2 regions of the Acidovorax sp. FG48 genome follow, and region 2 is predicted to be linked to the other one. Evidence: predicted binding sites of a transcription regulator. Region 2 holds the regulator's gene; the other holds the start of a gene.
The links. The regulator LexA, encoded in region 2, represses DNA repair genes until DNA is damaged. The targets are predictions, from matches to a motif close to ACTGTATNNNNATACAGT.
Positions count from the first base shown of each region.

Region 1 (4,268 bases), on a different contig from region 2:
GGGCATTGGGCTGGGCGAGATGCCGGTGTGGATGGGCGAGCGCGAAGGCCTGGTGCGTATCTGGCCCGAGCGCCGCCGGGCGAACGACTACGAGGTCTGGCAGGTGATGCACCCCGACCTGCAACGCACCGCCCGGGTGCGCGCCACCGCAGAGTTTCTGTCCGAGGCGTTCCAGATCGGGTAGATCCCTCACCGATGGAGACCGCCCTTCGCGCGCTGGGCTGCGGGCGGCGCCCAGCGCGGCCGCAGCCCCCCATGCCCCATACTCTGGCGCACATCTTTGCCACTGCAACGCACCATGTCACACACCATTCACCACCAGGAGCAGGACGCCAAGGGCGCGTTCTACATCGCGCACGACGGCCAGCGCCTGGCCGAGATGACCTACAGCCGCACCAACGCCACGATGATCATCGTGGACCACACCGAGGTGGACCCGTCCCTCAGCGGCCAGGGCGTGGGGCGCGCGCTGCTCGGGGCGCTGGTGGAGTGGGCACGGACAACAGGCACCAAGGTGGTCCCGCTGTGCCCGTTTGCCAAGGCACAGTTCGGCAAGGACGCGTCTATCCGCGACGTGCTGGCCTGACGGGCCTGTGAACGATGCGGCCCGCCGGACCTAGTTCCGCAGGGACCAGCAAACAATTCGAGCGCCCCAACCCGCGCCCGTCGAGATCGCAAAGAGCCGCTAAAACAAGCTGCCCTGCCCGCGCAACAGCCCCGGCCTGAACTCGCCCAGGTCCAGGCCCTCACGCTCGCGGTTGAGCCCCAGGCGACGGCAGGTGTTGGCAAAGCGCTGGCGCAGCAAATCGGCCCACAGCCCGCTGCCCTTCATGCGCGTGGCGAAGTCGCTGTCATAGGTCTTGCCGGCAGCGCGCTGCGCTTCGGTGAGGTGGTGCAGGTCTTGCACCCGTGCCATGACGCGCGCTGCACGCTGCGGGTAATGCACCGTGAGCCATTCCCGAAACAGCGCATCCAGCTCCCAGGGTAGGCGCAGCACGGTGTAGAAGGCGGTGCGCGCACCGGCGTCGCGCGCGGCCTCCAGTACCTGCTCCATGTCTTCGGTGATGAAGGGAATCTGCGGCGCCACGCTCACGCCCACCGGCACTCCCGCCTCGGCCAGGGCACGTATGGTGCGCAGCCGCCGGTGGGGTGCGGCAGCACGGGGCTCCATGCGGCGGGCCAGTGTGGCGTCTAGCGTGGTGATGGTGACGTACACCGCCGCCAGGCGCTGTGCGGCCAGCGGGGCGAGCAGGTCCAGGTCGCGCTCCACTCCGCTGGATTTGGTGATCAGCGAAAACGGGTGGCGCGCCTCGCGCATCACTTCGATCACGCTGCGCGTGAGCTTCAGGTCGCGCTCTACAGGCTGGTAGCAGTCGGTGGCCGAGCCGATATTGAGCAGGCGCGGCACATAGCGTGGCTGCGCAAGCTCCTGGCGCAGCACCTGCGCAATGTTGTGCTTGGCCACGATCTGCGTCTCAAAGTCGAGCCCGGGCGAAAAATTGAGGTAGCTGTGCGTGGGCCGCGCGTAGCAGTAGATGCAGCCATGCTCGCAGCCCCGGTAGGGATTGACCGATAGCTCAAAGAAGATGTCGGGCGAGTCGTTGGCGCACAGGGCACTGCGCGCGGTCTCGAAATGCACGCGGGTGGCGGGGGACGGACGGATCTCGCCATCGCCCTCGTCGCACGCAGCAGGCCCGCCCGGCGCCCCTGTGTCCCATTCATCTTCGCCCTCCTGGCATCCATGGCCCGGGGCCAAGCCGTCCGCATTGCCAGTTGCCCTGACAGGGCTCCACCCGTCATCTGCGGGCTCGCGCTGGTCTTTGGCAAACCGGTGCGCCATGGCCGTCGCCGCCCCTCGACCGCGAATGGCTTGCAGCGGAACGCGGATTTCCTGCGGCTCTTCGGGCAGGTCATCTTCGGGAGTGGGTAGGAGGCCCATAGCGAGCAGGGGTGGATTTGGCGCCAAAAAAGCTGTTCATTTATACAGTATTTTAAACACCCATTTTTTTCCTCACGCCATCAAGCCCCAAATCAGTGCGAAACCTTGCACCAACTCTTGGCGCGCTTCTTGCTTCAACTTGGTGCAAATCTGTGGCGCATTACGAAAACGCACCAGAGTCGATCAATCACTATCGCGAGGACGTTATGGAAGCACTCAAACAGGGCACGGATGCCTTGTTCATCTTGCTCGGGGCGATCATGGTGTTGGCCATGCACGCCGGGTTTGCGTTTCTGGAGCTGGGCACGGTCCGCAAAAAGAACCAGGTGAATGCGCTGGTCAAGATCCTGGTGGACTTTTCGGTGTCTACGGTGGTCTATTTCGTCGTCGGCTACACCGTGGCCTACGGCACGCATTTTTTCGTCGGCGCAGAGTCGCTGGTGCAGCTCAGCGGGTATGCGCTGGTCAAGTTCTTCTTCCTGCTCACGTTCGCAGCCGCCATTCCGGCCATCGTGTCGGGCGGCATTGCAGAACGCGCCAAGTTCTGGCCGCAACTGATGGCAACGGCCGTCATCGTCGGTTTTGTGTACCCGTTTTTTGAGGGCATCGCCTGGAACCAGCATTTTGGTGTGCAGGGCTGGATCAAAGCCGTGACGGGGGAGGAGTTTCACGACTTTGCCGGCTCGGTGGTGGTGCACGCCATGGGCGGCTGGATTGCCCTGCCAGCAGTGATCCTGCTGGGCTCCCGCGCCAACCGCTACCGCAAGGATGGCGCAATCTCGGCCCACCCGCCATCGAACATTCCGTTCCTGGCGCTGGGCGCCTGGATCTTGGTGGTGGGCTGGTTCGGCTTCAATGTGATGAGCGCGCAGTCCGTGGACAAGCTCTCGGGCCTGGTCGCCGTGAACTCGCTGATGGCCATGGTGGGCGGCACGCTCGCCGCCCTGGTGCTGGGCAAGAACGACCCCGGCTTTGTGCACAACGGCCCCCTGGCCGGTCTGGTGGCCGTGTGTGCGGGTTCGGACCTCATGCACCCGCTGGGTGCGCTGGTGGTGGGCGCGGTGGCCGGGGCCATCTTTGTGCTGATGTTCACCTTGACACAGAACAAATGGAAGATCGACGACGTGCTCGGCGTATGGCCGCTGCACGGGCTGTGCGGCACCTGGGGCGGGCTGGCTGCGGGCCTCTTTGGCAGCAAGGCATTGGGCGGTCTGGGCGGGGTGAGCCTGTCGGCCCAGCTCATCGGCACGGGCCTGGGCGTGGTATGGGCCCTGATCGGCGGCGTGGTGGTGTACGGCATCCTCAAGCAGACGGTGGGCATCCGGCTGACGCAGGAAGAAGAGTTTGACGGCGCCGACCTGAGCATCCACAAGATCAGCGCCACACCCGACCGCGAAGTGAGCTGGTAGCCCAGCCCACTGGCGACGGCCTGGGTCCGGCGCGGGACCCGGCGTGGGGCCTGATACGGGTCCAAGCCTTCGCCTTGGCGCGCTGTCTGACAGCGGATGGACCGGCGCGCGGCTATACCTGAGCCCTGCGCCCTAGCGGCTCCACGGTCACAATCGCGCCATGCTGTCTTCGCCCCCCTTGTCCCTCACCCAGCCCCAGTCGGCCCGCCCCGGCTGGCTGGGCATGGTCGTGCTGCTGGTCACCCTGGCTCTGGCGGGATGCGCAGGCCTGCCCAAGGAGGTGGACCGCCCGGTGTCGGTTGCTCTGGCGGCTCCCGGCGACACTCCACTGGGCAAACTGGTCGCCGCACGCAGGGCCGCCGAGGGGGCACGGCATGCCTCAGGGTTTGCACTGCTCAGCGGCCCGCAGGCCGCCTACAGCAGCCGCCTGGCCCTGGTGGACGCCGCCCAGAAAACCCTGGACCTTCAGTACTACGCCATCCATGCAGACGCCAGCAGCGAGCGCCTGCTGCTCAGCGTGATGGCAGCGGCCCAGCGCGGTGTAAGGGTGCGCGTGCTGCTGGACGACTTTCACAGCACTGGGCGCGACGCGCAGGTGATGCGGCTGGCGTTTGTGCCCAACATCGAGATGCGCATGTTCAACCCCGTGACGGGGGCCCGGGGGTCGCCCATCGGCCGCATGCTGAGCCTGCTGGGCGACTTCTCGCGCGTGCAGCAGCGCATGCACAACAAGCTGTTCATTGCCGACAACGCCATGGCCGTCACCGGGGGGCGCAACCTGGGCGATGCCTACTTCGGCAACGCCGATTCGGGCAACTTTGTGGACCTGGACGTGCTGGCCGCAGGCCCCATCGTGCAGGACCTCTCGCGCAGCTTTGACAGCTACTGGAACAACGAACGCGCCTACCCGGTGCAGTCGC
Region 1 is NZ_JBMDJH010000013.1:27,681-31,948, reverse strand. It holds gene ACODSU_RS17450 (LysR family transcriptional regulator) at 1-184, shown strand, start outside; gene ACODSU_RS17445 (GNAT family N-acetyltransferase) at 299-586, shown strand; gene ACODSU_RS17440 (PA0069 family radical SAM protein) at 686-1,939, opposite strand; gene ACODSU_RS17435 (ammonium transporter) at 2,146-3,348, shown strand; gene ACODSU_RS17430 (phospholipase D family protein) at 3,509-4,268, shown strand, end outside.
Region 1: ACODSU_RS17440 (PA0069 family radical SAM protein) is a predicted target of LexA. The motif match lies at 1,971-1,988, and genes of this name have one in related genera.

Region 2 (4,268 bases):
TCCGACAGGGGTATCCAGTACTGCGCGACGTACTACCAGGCCCTGCACAAGCGCCACGGCGTGATCTGCTCGATGACGGACGGCTACGACTGCTACCAGAACGCGCTGGCCGAGCGGGTCAATGGCATCTTGAAGAGTGAGTTCTTGCTGCAGCGCCCCGCCGATCTGGGGCAGGCCAGACGCGTGGTCGAGCAGTCAGTCGACATCTATAACTGCGAGCGACCGCATCTGTCGCTGAAAATGCAAACGCCCGATGCAGTGCATCGGGCGTCATTGGCCGGATAGTCCGGCTGGAGTATTTAACCGTCCTGGGTGTCAACGCTATTCAGGACGGGTCAGAGGTGCAGCCAGTCGCGTAATTGGAGCTGGTGGATGACCGACAGCCGCTAGCGCCTCACCTGTAGTGAGCCTGGGTTCACGATGTTGGTGGGTGTGCCTTTGATGAAATTCACCACGTTGTCAAAAGCTGCACCAAAGTAGAGCTCATAGCTGTCCTGTTCCACGTACCCAATATGTGGCGTGCAAATGCAGTTTTCGAGACGGAGCAGGGCGTGCCCTTGCAGGATAGGTTCGCTCTCGAACACATCCACCGCGGCCAAGCCTGGGCGCCCTCGGTTGAGGGCTGCGATCAGCGCGTCTGGCTCGATCAATTCTGCGCGTGATGTATTGACCAGCAGCGAAGTTGGCTTCATGCACGAGAGATCTTCGAGCGAGATGATGCCCCGCGTCTCGTCGTTCAGGCGCAGGTGCAAAGAGATCACGTCGCATTGCGAGAAGAACTCTTCCCGCGTGGCTGCTGCCTGGTAGCCGTCCGTCAGCGCCTGCGCGCGCGATGCTTCACGGCCCCAGACGCGCACGTTCATACCAAAAGCGCGCCCGTACCCGGCCACCAGTTGTCCAATGCGGCCATAGCCCCAGATGCCCAGGGTCTTGCCCCTCAGCACATTGCCGATCCCGAAGTTGGCGGGCATCGAGGCGGTCTTGAGACCTGACTGCTGCCAGGCGCCATGCTTGAGATTGGAGATGTACTGGGGCAGTCGGCGCATGGAGGCCATCACCAGGGCCCAGGTCAGCTCAGCCGGTGCCACCGGGGACCCAACCCCCTCTGCCACGGCAATGCCGCGCTCGGTACATGCCGCCACATCAATGTGGCTGCCAATCTTGCCGGTTTGTGCAATGAGCTTGAGCCGAGGGAGCTTCTCGACCAATTGGCGCGTGATCTGGGTCCGTTCACGGATCAGCACGATGATGTCTGCATCTTTGAGCCGCACCGAAAGCTGCCCCAGCCCCTTGACCGTGTTGGTGTAGACCTTGGCGGTGTATGCGTCGAGCCGCGATGCGCAATGCAGCTTGCGCACTGCATCCTGGTAATCGTCGAGGATCACAATGTTCATCCCGACATTGTGCCTTGGTGGGCGCGGAGAAGAACCACCCAAGCCCTGTGGGCATGCCAAAGCCCCCAGTTTTTGGTGACGGAGTGCTGCGGAGATACCAGAACAGAAATGGCCTTATCACTCCGCACGACCGCACGACCGCACGACCGCACGACCGCACGATTGGCGCAGGTGGGCCTCCGTGTTTGGTGTCGATCAAGATTTGGTAAGGCTCAGCACCAGCCTCGGGGCTGTGGGTGCAATCCTGGCACCACCTCATCGGCTGTAGCTCCGTAGTCTGAAGGGAAGGCCGCCACAGTGAGGAATATCAAAGAGCGCTTGCCACCTTAGCCCCCCAATGTCCAGCAAATCAGGCCCTGAGAGCCTCGGATGCCGCCAAGCGGTCCAGCTCTGCGCAGACATCTGCCATGCGGCCTGCAATCACCAGGCGTCCGGTACCTGCGGCGTCAGAAGCCCGGCGCAGCACTTTGGTTGTTCGTGGGCCGCAGGAAGCCGTACCCACCGCTGATAGGAAAGCTTGCCGTTTGCTGCCGGCCATGTGCGTTGGCAGAAAAGAGCGCTGCGTGTCGGGCAAACGGGCAGGGCTTTCTGGCGCTCGTGCAGGTGGTTTGGCCGTAAAAGGCCAGTTCCCGCGAGGAGCGCGTTGTCCTTGGTGCTGTTCAGCACGATGAAGTGTTGCAACGTCTGCAGCCCGTCTTTGGGAAATAAACGGCGATGCACTCCCAAATTCAGTGAGCTCTCTTGTCTCTGCTTGCGCCGGTAGGGTCGTCTTGTCTGCAGACGCTAGCTCCGCACTCGCAAACAGCTTTTTGAGGCTGCGAACAGGGCTCTGCAGGGCAGAAAGGGTGAACAAAGCAATTCCCATGTGAAAACTCCGAAAGTCGGGGGTTGAACATAGGCAGGATTGCAACGTGGCTGAGTACCAGAACACCCAAAAGCAGCGCGAGACCATCCCCTGCGGTGCAGGCAACTGCTCCGCCGATTCATCACACATTGCCTGGGAGTTGTTGGCACTCAACGGGATCCGCATCGCAGGGCTGGTGTACCGATCAGAATCTGTCCACCAAACGCCCGCCACCCACGGTGCGGCCCCTGAGCGCGTGCTACATCAGCATGGTGTTGCGGATAAGGCCCACTGCCAGGCCTTCTATCTCAAAGGGCTCACCTGGCTGCACCACGATCACGGGATAGTCGGGGTTCTCAGGCAACAACTCAATGGCGTTGGCGGTGCGGCGAAGGCGCTTGACAGTGACGTCGTCACCCAGGCGGGCGACGATGATCTGGCCGTTGCGGGCTTCGCGGGTGGACTGAACGGCCAGCAAATCGCCATCCATGATGCCCGCGTCACGCATGGACATGCCCCGCACCTTGAGCAGGTAATCGGGCTTGTGCTGGAAGAGGCTGTTTTCTACGCTGTAGGTCTGGTCTACATGTTCCTGCGCGAGAATGGGCGACCCCGCAGCCACCCGGCCTACCAAAGGCAAGACCAGTTGCGACAGGCCCGGGATGGGCAGGCTGAACTGGCTGCCGCGCGCGGCGTTGATGGAGCGCACCGTGTCGCCGCGCAGGCGGATACCCCGAGAGGTGCCGCTGACCAGCTCGATCACCCCTTTACGGGCAAGAGCCTGAAGGTGTTCTTCTGCCGCATTGGCTGACTTGAAACCCAGCTCGGCCGCGATTTCTGCGCGGGTGGGAGGCGCGCCGGTGCGTGCGATAGCGGTCTGGATGAGATCCAGAATCTGCTGCTGGCGGGCGGTGAGTTTGGGGTTGTCGAGCATGGTGGTTTCCGGTGCGGGCGGTTACAGTGATGAACAACTGTTTTTTAATCCAGTAACTGTATTTTTCACCAGTTTTTCGGAGTATGCAAGTGAGTGGGCAAAAAATTGTGGTTTTGGGCACCGGTGGCACGATTGCGGGCACCTCGGCCCAAGCGGGGGACAACATTGGCTACACCGCCGCGCAGGTGGGCGTGGAGCAAATGCTGACGGCTGTGCCAGGTCTGCAGGCTCTGGCAGGGGGCGCCTTGGTTGCAGAGCAAGTAGCGCAGATCGACAGCAAGGACATGGATGGCGAGGTGTGGCGCACGCTGGCATTGCGGTGCGCCCACCACCTGAATGACCCGGAGGTGAAGGGGTTGGTCATCACCCATGGTACGGACACCCTGGAAGAAACGGCGTGGTTCTTGCACGAAGTGCTGGACGCCGCCAAACCCGTGGTGCTGACCTGCGCGATGCGGCCTGCCACAGCCTTGACCCCCGATGGCCCCCAGAACCTGCTGGACGCGGTGGCAACGGTATTGGCGCCAGGTGCCACAGGTGTGCTGGCTGTTGCGGCGGGTGAAGTGCATGGCGCACGGCATGTGCAAAAAGTGCATCCCTACCGCGTCAATGCCTTCAGCTCGGGGGATGCTGGACCTCTGGGGTGGGTGGAAGAGTGTGTGGTCCGTTGGGCATGCAATAGCCCAGTAGTGCCGGTAAATAATGTCGATGGTGCTATGAATAATATAGTGAGCGCTGCGACTTGGCCGTGGGTGGAAATCGTCATGAACCATGCGGGGGCATCGGGCAGGGCGGTGGATGCGCTGGTGCGAGAGGGCGTGCAGGGCCTGGTGGTGGCCTGCACCGGCAATGGCACGATCCACCACGATCTGGAGGCTGCTTTGGTGCGCGCGCAGAACGCCGGAGTGCGGGTGGTGCGCTCCACCCGCTGCGCGGAGGGGCAGGTGCTGCCCAAGCCGGGTGATGTGCTTCCCGCCTCGCAAGGCCTGTCGCCGGTGAAGGCGCGGGTTGCCCTGATGCTGGATTTGCTGCGGATGCATTGATCTAAAAAGGGCCGGCAGCCGTGTTCACCGCACTCAAGACACACGCCTGGGCT
Region 2 is NZ_JBMDJH010000002.1:73,812-78,079, forward strand. It holds one part of gene ACODSU_RS03295 (IS3 family transposase) at 1-285, shown strand, start outside; gene ACODSU_RS03300 (D-2-hydroxyacid dehydrogenase family protein) at 387-1,394, opposite strand; gene lexA (transcriptional repressor LexA) at 2,498-3,172, opposite strand; gene ACODSU_RS03310 (asparaginase) at 3,256-4,215, shown strand; gene ACODSU_RS03315 (hypothetical protein) at 4,236-4,268, shown strand, end outside.